4 regions of the Streptomyces sp. NPDC026062 genome follow, and region 1 is predicted to be linked to each of the others. Evidence: riboswitches for the same ligand, from Rfam matches in the RefSeq annotation. Region 1 holds a riboswitch; each other region holds the start of a gene.
What was found. Region 1 has a riboswitch for cyclic di-AMP ahead of ACZ4LX_RS23905 (transglycosylase family protein). Riboswitches for the same ligand answer to the same signal wherever they lie in the genome.
Positions count from the first base shown of each region.

Region 2: linked by a shared signal. The riboswitch ahead of ACZ4LX_RS20975 (C40 family peptidase) and the one ahead of ACZ4LX_RS23905 (transglycosylase family protein) in region 1 are both predicted to bind cyclic di-AMP.
Region 3: linked by a shared signal. The riboswitch ahead of ACZ4LX_RS28010 (M23 family metallopeptidase) and the one ahead of ACZ4LX_RS23905 (transglycosylase family protein) in region 1 are both predicted to bind cyclic di-AMP.
Region 4: linked by a shared signal. The riboswitch ahead of ACZ4LX_RS13380 (C40 family peptidase) and the one ahead of ACZ4LX_RS23905 (transglycosylase family protein) in region 1 are both predicted to bind cyclic di-AMP.

Region 1 covers NZ_JBVHOQ010000027.1:41,519-44,977, forward strand. The annotation lists gene eno (phosphopyruvate hydratase) at 1-670, opposite strand, end outside; gene ACZ4LX_RS23905 (transglycosylase family protein) at 957-1,706, opposite strand; cyclic di-AMP (ydaO/yuaA leader) riboswitch at 1,711-1,882, opposite strand; gene ACZ4LX_RS23910 (transglycosylase family protein) at 2,184-3,146, opposite strand; gene ACZ4LX_RS23915 (cytochrome P450 family protein) at 3,251-3,459, opposite strand, start outside.
Region 2 covers NZ_JBVHOQ010000022.1:56,776-60,234, forward strand. The annotation lists gene pcrA (DNA helicase PcrA) at 1-892, opposite strand, end outside; cyclic di-AMP (ydaO/yuaA leader) riboswitch at 1,153-1,318, shown strand; gene ACZ4LX_RS20975 (C40 family peptidase) at 1,317-2,492, shown strand; gene ACZ4LX_RS20980 (hypothetical protein) at 2,566-2,919, opposite strand; gene ACZ4LX_RS20985 (C40 family peptidase) at 3,275-3,459, shown strand, end outside.
Region 3 covers NZ_JBVHOQ010000035.1:66,602-70,060, reverse strand. The annotation lists gene ACZ4LX_RS28015 (aldo/keto reductase) at 1-645, opposite strand, end outside; gene ACZ4LX_RS28010 (M23 family metallopeptidase) at 912-2,081, opposite strand; cyclic di-AMP (ydaO/yuaA leader) riboswitch at 2,093-2,246, opposite strand; gene ACZ4LX_RS28005 (PP2C family protein-serine/threonine phosphatase) at 2,462-3,459, opposite strand, start outside.
Region 4 covers NZ_JBVHOQ010000012.1:16,401-19,859, reverse strand. The annotation lists gene ACZ4LX_RS13390 (ATP-dependent Clp protease proteolytic subunit) at 1-588, shown strand, start outside; gene ACZ4LX_RS13385 (hypothetical protein) at 596-904, shown strand; cyclic di-AMP (ydaO/yuaA leader) riboswitch at 1,232-1,403, shown strand; gene ACZ4LX_RS13380 (C40 family peptidase) at 1,407-1,880, shown strand; gene ACZ4LX_RS13375 (LysE family translocator) at 2,080-2,727, opposite strand; gene ACZ4LX_RS13370 (LysR family transcriptional regulator) at 2,800-3,459, shown strand, end outside.

The sequences.
Region 1 (3,459 bases):
CGACGATGAGGTCCAGGGCGGCGCGGTTCGACTCCAGGTTCGGCGCGAAGCCGCCCTCGTCACCGAGACCGGTGGACAGGCCCTTGGTCTTCAGGACCTTCTTCAGCGTGTGGTAGACCTCGGCGCCCCAGCGCAGGGCCTCGGAGAAGGACTCCGCGCCGATCGGCGCGATCATGAACTCCTGGATGTCCACGTTGGAGTCGGCGTGCGACCCACCGTTGAGGATGTTCATCATCGGGACGGGCAGCAGGTGCGCGTTCGGGCCACCGAGGTAGCGGAACAGCGGCAGGTCCGAGGCCTCGGACGCGGCGTGGGCGACGGCGAGCGAGACGCCGAGGATGGCGTTGGCGCCGAGGGAGCCCTTGTTCTCGGTGGCGTCCAGGTCGAACATCGCCTGGTCGATCAGCCGCTGCTCGGTCGCGTCGTAGCCGACGAGCTCCGGGCCGATCTGCTCGATCACGGCGAGAACGGCCTTCTCGACACCCTTGCCGTGGTAGCGGTTGGGGTCGCCGTCACGAAGCTCGATGGCCTCGAACGCACCGGTGGAGGCGCCGGACGGAACGGCAGCACGGCCCGTGCTGCCGTCGTCGAGGCCGACCTCGACCTCGACCGTGGGGTTTCCGCGGGAGTCGAGGATTTCCCTGGCTACGACGACGTCGATGGACGGCACGAGGCATCTCCTTCTGGGATATGACGCTGGTGGTGCAGGGTCGCTTTGGCCTTGCGACAAGAGCCTAACCGGCCCGGCCGCCGCAACCGGCCGACCGCCCGTCCCCTGGGACGAAAAAGGACCCAAGGGCAGGCATAGCGGGGCAAAGGTCCAGAAATTTACTGACGAGTAACTACAACAGTTGAACGATCAAACTCGAAACCGGCCGACCCCGGCCCGGTACGCACGGGGGGAAGGTGCGCACCGGGCCGGGGCGGCCGGAGATGTCAGCGAGGAGGGATCGCGACTACTTCGTCAGGTGGAGCTGCTGACCCGGGTAGATCAGGTCGGCGTCCTTGACGATGTCCTTGTTCAGCTCGAAGAGCTTCTCCCAGCCGCCCTTGACCTTGTGGTCGGCGGCGATCTTGCTCAGGGAGTCGCCGGAGACGACCTTGTACTCGCCGTCACCCTTCGCGACCTTGGCACCGGTCGGGGTGGTGACGGTCTTCTTCTGCTCGGCCTTCTTCGGGGCGGCGGAGCGGTCCGAGCGGTTGGTGGCGGGGGCCTCGGCGCGCTCGGCCTTCTTCGGCTCGGCCTGCTGGACCGGCGCGGACTCCTGCTTGGGCGCGGTCTCGGTCCTGGCGGCGGAGGAGCCGGTGTCGACGCCCGGGTCGACACCGTCGTTGCTCAGGTTGCCGGCGCCGGCGCAGGACCAGGCACCCGGGCCCTGGATGGCGAGGAGCTTCTCGGCGGTGGCGATCTGCTGGGCCTTGGTGGCCAGGTCGGCACGGGCCGCGTACTGGGTACCGCCGGCGGCGGCCCAGCTCGACTGCGAGAACTGCAGACCGCCGTAGTAGCCGTTGCCGGTATTGATGGACCAGTTGCCACCGGACTCGCACTGGGCGACGGCGTCCCAGGTGGACACGGAAGCGGCGGAAGCGCCGGTCGCACCCATCAGGGGGACGGCGATGGCGGCACCGGCGACACCGGCGAGCGTGGCGATACGGACGGCCTTGGACGGGCGACGGTGCTTGTTGCCCTTGCTGTTGAGCAGCATCGAGACTTCTCCTCACCGACGCCTACGAGGTGAGCTGTCGGGTTCGGGCCAAGTGAGTTGCCCGGCCGCGCGTCCTAGCGCACGACTTCACCCCAAGCCGGTCCTGATGCGTCTCTCGACGACCGGGCCCGGCGCTTACCTGGGTCCCCCGCTCCTGCCTACGGCGCTTTACGCGTCTGTTCCCTTCGACCGACGGCAGGATTCGGCGTGACGGTCGACGGGGCCCGCGGTGCGAGCGGTTCCGACCGTAAACACACCCAGCCCCGATATCCAAAGATAGACATACCGGATAAACGGCCCTTCCTTGCATCCGAAGAACCATCATTTGCGCAGGTCGGAACGGATGTGGCGGGACCTCCCGGACAAGACACGCCAGTTCACGCAAAGAGACCCATGTCTCACTCCGTCAAAAGTGGGACATAGGCCTCTTAAGTACCTCAAATTTTGAGGCATTCTCAGCCGATCATCAGACCGCTCTCAGTCCGCCTTCACACCGAGATCGAGGCTCTGGCCAGGCAGGATGAGGTCCGGGTCGGAGCCCACCTCCGCCTTGTTGGCCTCGTACAGCTGGGTCCAGCCGCCCGGCAGCTCCTGAGCTTCGGCGATCGCCCAGAGGTTGTCGCCGGCGCGCACGGTGTACGTACCGTCAGCAGCCGGAGCACCGGTGTCGCGTGCGCCACTCTCACCGCGCGAGGCATGGCGCCCCGCCTCCCGGTCGCCGCCGCCGCTCCCCCGGGTCTCCTCGGGGGCCGGAGCGCCCCGGTGCTTGCCGGACTTCTCCTGGCCCCCCGTCGATCCGTTCTCGGCGCCGGAGGCCTTGCCCGAGGGCGTGGTGGAGGGCGTGGCCGAGGGGGAGGCGGACGCGTCCGGGATCCTGCCCTTGCCCTCGGCGCCGCCCGAGGCATCGGCCGAGGCATCGCCCCCGGCGGCGTCCGTGGCCCCGTCCGCCGGCGTCGTCGCGTCCGAGGACGCGTCGTCCGACGCGGTGGCGTCCTCGGAGGGGTCGGCGCTCACCGACGGGTCGGCGGAGGGCGTGGTGCCCGGATCCACACCGGGCAGGCCGCTGTCCGTGGCCAGGCCCGAGATGACCGCACAGCTGGGCCACGCGTTCGGCCCCCGGTCCTCCAGGACCTTCTCCGCCACGGCGATCTGCTGCGAGCGGCTGGCGAGGTCGGCGCGCTCGGCGTACGACTCGCCGCCGTACGACTTCCAGAGCTCCTGCGAGAACTGCAGGCCCCCGTAGTAGCCGTTGCCGAGGTCGGCGCTCCACATGCCGCCGCTCTCGCACTCGGCCACCCGGTCCCAGGTCGAGGCGTCTGCGGCGTGCGCGCCTGCCGCGCCGAGCAGCGGGATGGCGATGGCCGAACCGGTCACGCCTGCGGCGACGACGATCGCGGGTGCCTGCCGAGGGCGACGGTGTCTGCCGTTAGCGGAGCCCATGGGAATGCCTTCCGTGTGACTGACGAGCAACTGATGAGTAGACGGTGAACCTAGCGGGACTCGAACGTGTGTCACAAGTCGATGCAGCAGAGATCACGTGAAAGTCACAGAGTTGACAGAGTGTCACCTTCACCGCGTACCGGGCCCGGCGTGAACTCCACCGGCAGCGTGCGCAGTCCACGCATGATGAGCCCGCCGCGCCACCGCAAATCGGCAGGATCCCCCGCAAGTCGCAGGTCCGGAAGGCGTGTCAGAAGCGTGGCGAGGGCGGTCTGCCCCTCCAGCCGGGCGAGCGGCGCTCCCAGGCAGTAAT
Region 2 (3,459 bases), on a different contig from region 1:
CCAGCTCCCGTACGAGGGTGTACTGGGCGTGGTTGGTGTCCTGGTACTCGTCGACGAGGACGTGCCGGAAGCGGCGGCGGTAGTGCTCGGCGACATCGGGGAACGCCTGGAGCAGGTGCACCGTCGTCATGATGATGTCGTCGAAGTCCAGGGCGTTCGCCTCACGCAGCCGGGACTGGTAGAGCGCGTACGCCTGGGCGAGCGTCTTCTCGAAACCGTCGGCCGCCTGTCCGGCGAAGGTCTCCTCGTCGATCAGTTCGTTCTTCAGGTTCGAGACCTTCGCCGTGAACGACTTCGGCGGGAAGCGCTTCGGGTCGAGGTCGAGATCGCGGCAGACCAGGGCCATGAGGCGCTTGGAGTCGGCGGCGTCGTAGATCGAGAACGAGGAGGTGAAGCCGAGCCTCTTCGACTCGCGGCGCAGGATCCGCACGCACGCGCTGTGGAAGGTCATGACCCACATGGCGTTGGCCCGCGGTCCGACGAGCTGTCCGACGCGCTCCTTCATCTCGCCCGCGGCCTTGTTGGTGAAGGTGATCGCCAGGATCTGGCCCGGGTGCACCCCGCGCTCGGCCAGCAGGTGGGCGATGCGGTGGGTCAGTACGCGGGTCTTGCCCGAACCGGCACCGGCGACGATGAGCAGCGGCGATCCGGCGTGCACGACGGCGGCGCGCTGCTCGGTGTTCAGCCCGTCGAGCAGCGCCGCGGCATCGATGACCGGGCGGTGGGCCCCGTCGCGGTAGTACGCGTCGCGGGGCGGCGGGGGCCCGTCGAAAACGCCCGCGAAAAGGCCCTCCGGCACCGCTTCGGGTGCGGAGTCCTCGGGGGGCGGCGGGGGCTCTTCCTCCGTGTGCTGGAGGCCGGCCAGGAAACTGTCGTCAAAGAGGCTGCTCATCGCCTCCCGAGTCTAGGCGTGCGCACCGACACTCCGCGGCCGAGTGACGAAGCACGCATCCGGGAGCGGGCACACAGAGCGAGCGGGAGACCGCGCTGTGTGGAGCGGGTGCGGCTCCCACCTGCCGCTGGGCACCCCGATGCGCCGAGGTCACGAAAATGTATCGGGCATATCGAACATCAACCTTCACAGCGGCACCATGAGTTGGCTAGCGTGCTCGTTCGGACGGCCCGTACCCCCAAGAGGCGATCCACGCCGAGCGGGCGTCCACGCCGAATCCGGGCTGCCCGTGCGGGAGTCCGGAACCGGGGACCCACACGCGTCACCGGGGTGAATCGGTCCGCATCCCCCACCAGGACCGTAGGGCAGCCTTCCGTTCCGCCCGAACCCGACAGCTAACCCGGTAGGCGGTCCACGGAAGGAGATGCCGGCCTTGGCGTCGCATCGCAAACCGCGCACCCGTGTGCGCAGCACCGGCCCGGCAGTCGGGATCACGACGGCCGCGCTGGCGTCGGTGACCCTGCTGTCCGCGCAGAGCGCACTGGCCGCCCCGGCCCCCAAGCCCAGCATCGAGGACGTGCAGAAGAAGGTCGACGGCCTCTACCGGCAGGCGGGCACCGCGACCCAGCAGTACAACCAGGCGAAGGAGGCGACGGCCAAGCAGCGCTCCAAGGTGGACACGCTGCTGGACGACGTCGCCCGGCGCACCGAGAAGCTGAACGAGGCCCGCAGGACGCTCGGCACCTACGCCGCCGCCCAGTACCGGGGCGGCGCCCTCGCTCCGACCGCCACGTTCTTCCTGGCCGACGACCCGCAGTCGTTCTTCGACCAGACCCACCTCATGGACCGGATGACCTCGCGCCAGACGCAGGCGGTGGCGGACTTCCGTACGCAGCAGGCGAAGGCCTCCAAGCAGCGGGCCGAGGCCGTGGCGAGCCTGGAGACCCTCACCGAGTCGCAGACGACGCTGCGCACCAGCAAGCAGAACGTCCAGACGAAGCTGTCCCAGGCCCGCAGCCTGCTGTCGAAGCTGACCGCCGAGGAGAAGGCGCGTCTGGCGGAGCTGGAGCGCAAGAAGGAGGCCGAGGCCAGGCGCAAGGCCGCGGAACTGGCGAAGAAGCAGGCCGCCGCGAAGGCCGAGGCCGACCGCAAGGCCGAGGAGGCCGCCAAGAAGGCCGACCAGGAAGCGGGCACCGGGAGCGGGACGGGTACGGGAACCGGTACGGGCACGGGCTCGGACACCGACGCCTCCACCAAGGCCGAGAAGGTCATGGCGTTCGCCAGGGCGCAGCTCGGCAAGCCGTACGTCTGGGGGGCTACCGGCCCGGCCTCGTACGACTGCTCGGGGCTCACCCAGGCGGCCTGGAAGGCGGCCGGCGTCGACATCCCGCGGACCACCTGGGACCAGGTGAACGTCGGCACCCGGATCGCCACGGCGGATCTGCAACCCGGTGACCTGGTCTTCTTCTACGACGACATCAGCCACGTCGGCATCTACAAGGGTGACGGCATGATGATCCACGCGCCGAAGCCGGGGGCGAACGTGCGCGAGGAGTCGATCTTCTACATGCCGATCTACGGGAGCGTGCGGCCGGGCTGACCTCTCCCCGCCCACACGCGAGAACGCCGCTGCCCGGACCCCATGGGGTCCGGGCAGCGGCGTGAGCGAGGGCTCAGGTCCAGAGCGTGGCGATGAAGATGTTGACGATCGTCAGTCCGCCGACCGCGGCGAAGAGGCCCTTGTCGACCTTTTCGTCGTCGCGCTTGACGTAGACGAGCGCGAGGATCACGACCAGGATCAGCAGCTTGACGCCGATCTTTATGTTGTTCACCGGGTGGTCGTCGGCCTGGTCGAGCCCGACCAGCGCGATTCCGGTGACCAGCATGGTCAGCGCGCCGTGCAGCATGGCCGGGACGAACCGTGCCGTGCCCGCGCCCATCGCCTTCATCTGGGTCAGGAAACCGCCCAGCAGAGAGGCGATGCCGATGATGTGCAGGGCGACGAAGACATCGATGAGTACACGCATGGCTCCGCAGCCTAGCTCCGGCCATATCAGCACTCCACAGCCGGGTGCGGCTTAGTAACCACTTGTCCGTGCGATGCACCAATTGCCTGACTCTGGTGCAATTCTCCCGATCACACGAGGGCAACGCAACGCCAAATTCGGACAATAAGCGTCATTACAACACTTTCCCGTGCCCCGGGTTTAGCGTCCCTGCCAGGTGACCGGCACACCGCCGATCCGCACCCGGACGGCGTTCCCGGTCACCCCGCCAGGGTTCCGGCGGCGGACCGCTCCCCCTGTTGGCGGTCCGTCGCCGGGCCGGGCGGGCCCGTCGGTAGACCCCGGCGGGCCGTCGAAAGGAAGGACGCCCGCCCTCGTGGCAGCGCACCGGAAACCCAAGCAGCGCCCGTACACCGGCACTGCTGCCCGCACCGCGGCGACGCTCGCCTTCGCCGGGGCCGCGACCGCCGCCGCGTTGCCGGGGTCGGCGCACGCCGATCCGGCACCGACGCCCGCCCAGGTGAAGGCCGAGGTGGACCGGCTGTACCGGGAGGCGGAGGT
Region 3 (3,459 bases), on a different contig from region 1:
GGAGGCGAGGGCGAAGTACGGGACGGCGGCGAGCCCGGCGTCGGCGGCGGTGTCCTGGAGCTCGCCCTCGTACGTGTCCCGGGAGACCAGGTTGTAGTGGGGCTGGAGAGCCACGTAACGGGCGAGTCCCTCGCGCTCGGAGAAGTCCAGCGAGGCGCGGAGCCGCTGGGGACTGATGTTGGAAGCGGCGATCTCGCGGACCTTGCCCTCCTTCACCAGCTGGTCGAGGGCGGTGATGATCTCCTCGACGGGGACCGTCTCGTCGTCGAAGTGCGTGTAGTAGAGGTCGATGTGGTCGGTGCCGAGCCGACGCAGCGACTCCTCGGCGGCGGCCTTGATGGTGGTGGCGGAGAGCCCCTTGTACGCGGGGTGGGCGCCGACCTTGGTGGCCACGACGATGTCGGAGCGATTGCCGCGCGCGGCGAGCCACTTGCCGATGAGGGCCTCCGACTCACCGCCCTCGTTGCCGGGGACCCAGGCCGAGTAGGAGTCGGCCGTGTCGACGAAGTTGCCGCCGGCCGCCGCGTACGCGTCGAGAACAGCGAAGGACTGAGCCTCGTCGGCGGTCCAGCCGAAGACGTTGCCCCCGAGTGCGAGCGGGAAGACCTGAAGGCCGGAGGAGCCGAGCTTGCGGAGAGAAGTCATGGGGGGAACAACCGCATCCACGGGCTTCACTATTCCGTGGCCTGTACATCTGGCCACGGCCCGCACATCAGACCGTGGCTCCTGCGTCTGCCCCCTCGCCCCTGTGTCGGCCCCCTCGCCCGTGTGTCGGCCCCCGGCCCCTGGCCCGTGCGCCCGAACGGACCCGGCGGGCGGGTGCGGACAGACCGGCAGCCCTGACGTCGGGGGGTGAGCGTCAGGGCTGCCGGGGTTTCGATGGGCCGGACGACCGGCGTGGGCAAACGGTGTCAGATCGTCAGACCCCGGGCCCGCAGCCAGGGAGCCGGGTCGATGCCGGTGCCGTCCGGGGTGTGGACCTCCAGGTGGAGGTGGGGGCCGGTCACGTTGCCGGTCGCGCCGACGCGCCCGATGGTGTCGCCGGTCGTGACCTTCTGACCGATGCTGACATCGATCGAGGACTGGTGGCAGAACCACAGCTCCGTGCCGTCCTCCAGCTCCAGGACCGTGCGGTAGCCGTAGGAACCGGAGTAGCCGGCCGACTTGACGGTGCCGGTGTGGATGGCCTTGATCGGCGTACCGGTCGGCGCCGCGAAGTCGAGACCCGTGTGGTAGCCGGAGGACCACATCGAACCGGCCTCGCCGAAGGTCGAGGTGATCGTGTACGAGGAGGTGGGGATGGCGTAACTGGCGGCGAGCTTGGCAAGCCGCAGCGCCTCCGCCTTCTTCGCCGCCTCCTCCGCCGCCTTCTTCTTCTCGGCGGCGACCTTGGCCTCGGCAGCGTCCTGCTGCTTCTTCGCCTCCGCGGCGGCCTTCTCTGCCGCGGCCTTCTCGGCGGCGGCCTTGACCTCGGCGTCGGCGGCGTCCTGCTGCTGCTCGGCCTGCTGGAGGATGCGCGCGCGGAGGGCTTCGCCCGCGTCGGTGGTGCCCTGCTCCGCCTCGGCGGTGGTGATGCCCGCGGTGCTCAGCGGAGCAGCGGCGACCGCGGCCTCGGCCTTCTCCTCGGGAGTCTCGGACTTGCTCGAGAACAGTGCGCCGACGCCCGGAAGGGACTTGGCGTCGGGGAGATTGTCCGAGATGGAATCGGGCAGAGAGATGGAGACCGGCGGCTTGCTCTGAGCGGTGGCCATGCCACCCGCACCGACGGCCGCGATGACGCCGACACCGAGGACGGTGGAGCTACGGGCCAGACCATTGCGCTGCTTGGCGACGCGGTGCTTGCCGCGCACGGGACGGACGGAGTCCTCGGTGGGATTCCATTCCTCCCAGCTCCTGTCGGGCCCGGAGTCGTCGGCGCGGAAGTCGTTTCCGAAGCCGCTGCCCCGATCGGTCCCGTAATCGGCGGCGTAGGCGGCCCCGTACTCCGTACCGGCAACCGTGCCGGGCCGGGCCGCGAAGTCATCGCCGTACTCGGACACGAACCGGGAGGGAGCTTCGGGGGCAGGCTTGTTGGACGCCACGGGGGCGCACTCCTTTCCTTCCTTCTCGCCTACCGGGTTAGCTGACGGGTTCGGAGCAGGAAGGTCTCCTACGGGTTCCTCCGTCTCATCACAAGACAGAGATGCCCGATTCACCCCATGTAGGTGGTTCCCCGGTTCCCTTGCGGAATTCGGCGCTCGCACACGGTGCCGCCACTGACGGCGGCTGGGACAACCGCGCTGCGTTATCGAACGTTAATAGACACCGGGCTCCGATTCCAAGCTGTTCCCGCTGATCGTTCAGGTCTTTGGCCTGGACTTTACGGGACACAACCGGGTGGAAACGGACGAGTTGATCAGCCTCCGGTAACCATCCGCTTTCTGACGTTGCGTCAAATGTTATGCGGAGGGGTGTCTTTCGACTACGGACGGTGGTATCGCTCCCGACTGCCTTCACCGCGCCCGGCCCGGGGCTCCGCGCCCGGCTTCCCGCCACCTCTCAGACCGACGATCTTCACAGTCGTGCGCCGGCCGGGCTGCCCCTCGACCGGCCGGCCGACGGCGAGCAGCGCCATGTCGTCCGTCGACTCACCGCCCGTATGCAGCCGCACGTCATCGGTCAGCGCGGAAAGCAGCTCCTCGGGCCCGGGGAAGATCCGTCCCCGCAGCCGCTCGGCGGGGTCGTAGAAGACACCTTCGGCGTTACGGGCCTCGGAGAGGCCGTCCGTATAGAGGAGGAGCGTCGCCCCCGCGGGCAGGTCCCACACGTCGACCCGGTCCGGCCACACCCCCAGATCCATCCCCAGCGGCAGCGCGGGCACCGAGGGGCCGAGCACCTCCAGCACCCCGTCCATGTGCAGCAGCAGCGGCTCGGGGTGCCCGCGGTTGACGATCCGCACCCGGCCCGCCCCCGGCAGGACCTCGGCGAGCACGGCGGTGATGAACCCCTCGAACGCGTCCAGGCCGCCACGCCGGTCCGACTCGCGCGCCAGCGCGCGCTCCAGCCGCAGCGCCACACCCTCCAGCGTCTCCTCCTGTTCGGCCGCCTCCCGGAAGGCGCCGATGACCAGCGCCACCGCCCCCACGGCATCCAGCCCCTTGCCTCGCACGTCCCCGACCACCAGCCGGACCCCCTGCGGGCTGTCCGTGACCGAGAAGAGATCGCCGCCGACGAACTCGTCCGCCTGCGCCGCCTCGTACCGCGCCGCCACCTGGAGCCCGCCGATCCGCTCGGGGGGCTTCGGCAGCACAGCTCGCATGGCGGTCTCCGCGATGACGCGGGCCGAGGCCAGCTGCTCGTTGCCGCGCCGCACGACACCGTTGATCACGACTGCGAGCACAGAGACGGTGAGGACAGTGAGCAGTTCGATGACGGGGACGACGTGGATCAGGGTGCCGTGGTAGATCCGCAGCGAGGCGA
Region 4 (3,459 bases), on a different contig from region 1:
ACCTCCCAGGGAACCCGCACGCTCGACCCGTACTCCAAACTGCTGGCCGAACGGGTCGTGTTCCTCGGAACCCCGGTGGACGAGACGGCGGCCAACGATCTGATCGCGCAGTTCATGTATCTGGAACACAACGCGCCCGACCGGCCGATCTCGCTGTACATCAACTCCCCCGGCGGCACGTTCGGCGCGATGACCGCCGTCTACGACACGATGGCGTTCCTCACCTGCGAGGTGGAGACCTACTGCCTCGGCCAGGCGGGGGCCGTCGCGGCCGTGCTGCTCGCGGCCGGAGCCCCGGGCGCGAGGCACGCGCTGCCGGGCGCCCGAGTGGTGGTACGGCAGCCCGAACTCACCGAGCCGGTACAGGGTCAGCCGTCCGACCTGGAGATCGAGGCGCGGGAACTGGCCCGCATGCGCGAGACCATGACCGGCATGCTGGCCCGTCACACCGGCCGCCCCGTCCCGCAGATCAACGCCGACACCGAGCGCGACCTCATCCTCGATGCCGAGGGCGCCAAGGACTACGGGCTGGTCGACCACATCATCCGGAACCGTCCGCTGCCGCAGTCCTCGCGCCCGGAGCGGTGAACTTCCGATGCCGCCACCGGAGTTCCCGCCGCTGCCCGCCCTGACCCGCGCGGAGGGCGAGTTCATCGACCGTTACCTGCAAGTCCTCGACCAGGTGGGCCGGATCAATCCGGCCCACGGCGGCGACACCTACGGGGCGCTGCGTGCCGCCCAGGCGCTCGCCTCCTACTCATCCGCACTTCGGGACGCGCTCACACTGATGCATGAGCGCGGCGAATCGCAGATCCACGCAGCCACGTTGACCCGGGCCCTGCGCGTCCTGGACGGCGAACGGCGCTCCCGTCGGGTCACCATCCCGCCCGCCCCGCCGAGTTGATCAGCACGCTGCCGCGACACGCCCGACGCGGCGACCGAATTATCTCGCTCGTTCGGCGTAGACGTTACTTCGCACGAGGGACAACTCGATTTGCGCTTTCGAGGTGGAAGACGGGCGAAATCTCCCCTTCCGCCGCTGGTGCGGCACCGGTCGACAAGTTCCGGAGGTGCACTCAGGACCACCTGTCCACCCGAACGGGTCAGCCGTGACGAGCCTCACATATCGCCGTTTCACCTCGGAAATCGGGCACTCGGTGAGTCAAGATCCCTGGGACGACAAGCCCCCGCCACCGCGGCGGGGCGGTCCGGGCGGACGCCGAGTCCTGCCGCCGTCCGGATGCCTGGTCGACAGGAGTGGATCGGCAGGAGTGGAGGACCCGAGCACAACGGGCCGACCGGACTTCCGGGCGGTCCTCGGGGTGAAGCCGCGACAGCGGCCGGGCAACTTCGCCAGCCCGAACCCGACAGGTCATCCTTCACAGGCGGCTGACGAAGGGTTGCGCATGAGTGCGCAGGTTCATGTCCCGTCTCTGCTCGCCCGGGCCACGACGGCCTCGGCCCTGACTCTCGCCGCTGTCGGCGGCACGCTGTTCGTTCCCGGCGCCGTGACCGAGGCCCAGGCAGCGACACATTCGATGAAGGCCCTCAACATCGCCGCGTCGAAACGGGGGGCGCCCTACCGGTGGGGCGCCACGGGGCCCAGCCGGTTCGACTGTTCCGGGCTGACGCTCTACTCGTTCAAGAAGGCGGGCAAGAAGCTCCCGCGTACGGCCCAGCAGCAGTACAACAAGACCCGCCACATCTCGTCCTCCCAACGGCAGCGCGGCGATCTGGTCTTCTTCCACTCCGGCCGCAGCATCTACCACGTCGGCATCTACGCCGGCAGCGGCAAGATCTGGCACTCGCCCAAGACCGGGGCCGTGGTCCGCCTGGAAAGGATCTGGACGAAGAGCGTCTACTACGGCCGGGTCCGCTGAAGCCCCTCCTCGGTCCGCTGCGACGGTCAGGGACCGGCCCCTGACCCCTCTTCCAGGCTGCGGCGGACGGGTCTGCCGAGGCCTTTCCCGGGTCCGCGGGGGACAGGCCCGATGAGGACAGGTCCACAGAGGCCCCGCACCGGTCCGCCACGCAGGGGCGGGGCCCGCCAGAGTACCCGCCCCCGCTCAAGCTCACGCGTCAGCGCAGCAGCGGACCGGTCACCAGGACCAGCCCCAGCGCGGTGAGTGCCGCGCCGCTGCCGCCCTCGACCACCCGGGCGGTACGCGGCCGGCGCAGCCACCGGCCCAGGCGGTCCACCAGAAGCGCCACGGCCGGGAACCAGATCAGCGCCAGCAGCACGACGATCGTGGCCAGCAGCAGCGTTCGGGGCAGGGGCGCGGCCCCGGCCGGCACGAACTGTGGCAGAAGGCTGAGGAAGAGCACGGGCGCCTTGGGATTCAGCGCGTTGGTGAGGAAGCCCTGGCCCAGCGCCCGCCCGGTTCCCTTCGCGGCCCGCCCGCCACCCGCCTCGTCCGGCCCGCTCTCCGGCCCCTGACCGCTGCGGCGCCGGGCCGCGCACAAGGCGCTGATGCCCAGGTAGAGCACATACGCGCCGCCCAGCAGCTGGATGGTCCGGAACAGCACCGGCACCGCCACCAGCACGGCCGCCAGACCGGCGACGGCCAGCGCGGTGTGGACGAGGAGACCCCCGGCGACCCCGAGAGCCGTCGCCACCCCCGCCGACCGTGAGGCGAGGGCGTTGCGTACGACGACGGTGAAGTCCGCGCCGGGCAGCGCGACCATTCCGGCGGCGACCCCGACGAAGGCGGTCAGCTGTGCGTCCATGACTCCACCCTGGCCCCCTGGAGCCTTTAGCGTGTACTTGCAATCTTCTGGGTCTGCCAAAAGGAATGCTTTATGTACGACGCGACGCGGCTCGCGGCGCTGGTGGCGGTCGCCGAGGCCGGATCGATCACCCGGGCCGCCGCCCGACTGGGGTACACGGCTCCCGCGCTCTCCCAGCAGCTCGCCAAGCTGGAGCGCGAGGCGGGGGCGGCGTTGCTGGTGCGCCATCACCGCGGTGCCCGGCTCACGGCGGCGGGTGAACTGCTGGCCGGGCGCGCGCGGCGGGTCCTCGACGAGATGGACCGGGCCCGCCACGAGCTGGCGCGTCTCGCCGGGCTCTCCGGCGGGCGTGTGCGGGTCGGCACCTTCACCACGGCGGGCATCCACCTGCTGCCGCCGGTGCTGAGCGCGTTCCGCCGTGCGCACCCGGATGTGGAGCTGGTCGTCACCGAGTACGAACCGCCGGACGGGGTGGCCGCGGTGGCGGCGGGCGAGGTGGATCTGGCACTGACCCACGCCTATGAGCCGGCCGCCGCGACATCACCGCCCTCGGGCATCCTGACCGATCCGCTCCTGATCGAGGAACTGGTGCTGATCACTGCCGTCGGGCAGGTCCTGGCCGACGGCAGCGGGCGGCTCCCGGTGACGGAACTGGCCGGTCGGCCCCTGATCAGCAGCGCGCCCACCCATCCGCCCCGCCGGGGGGTGGAGAGCGCACTCGCCGAGGCCGGG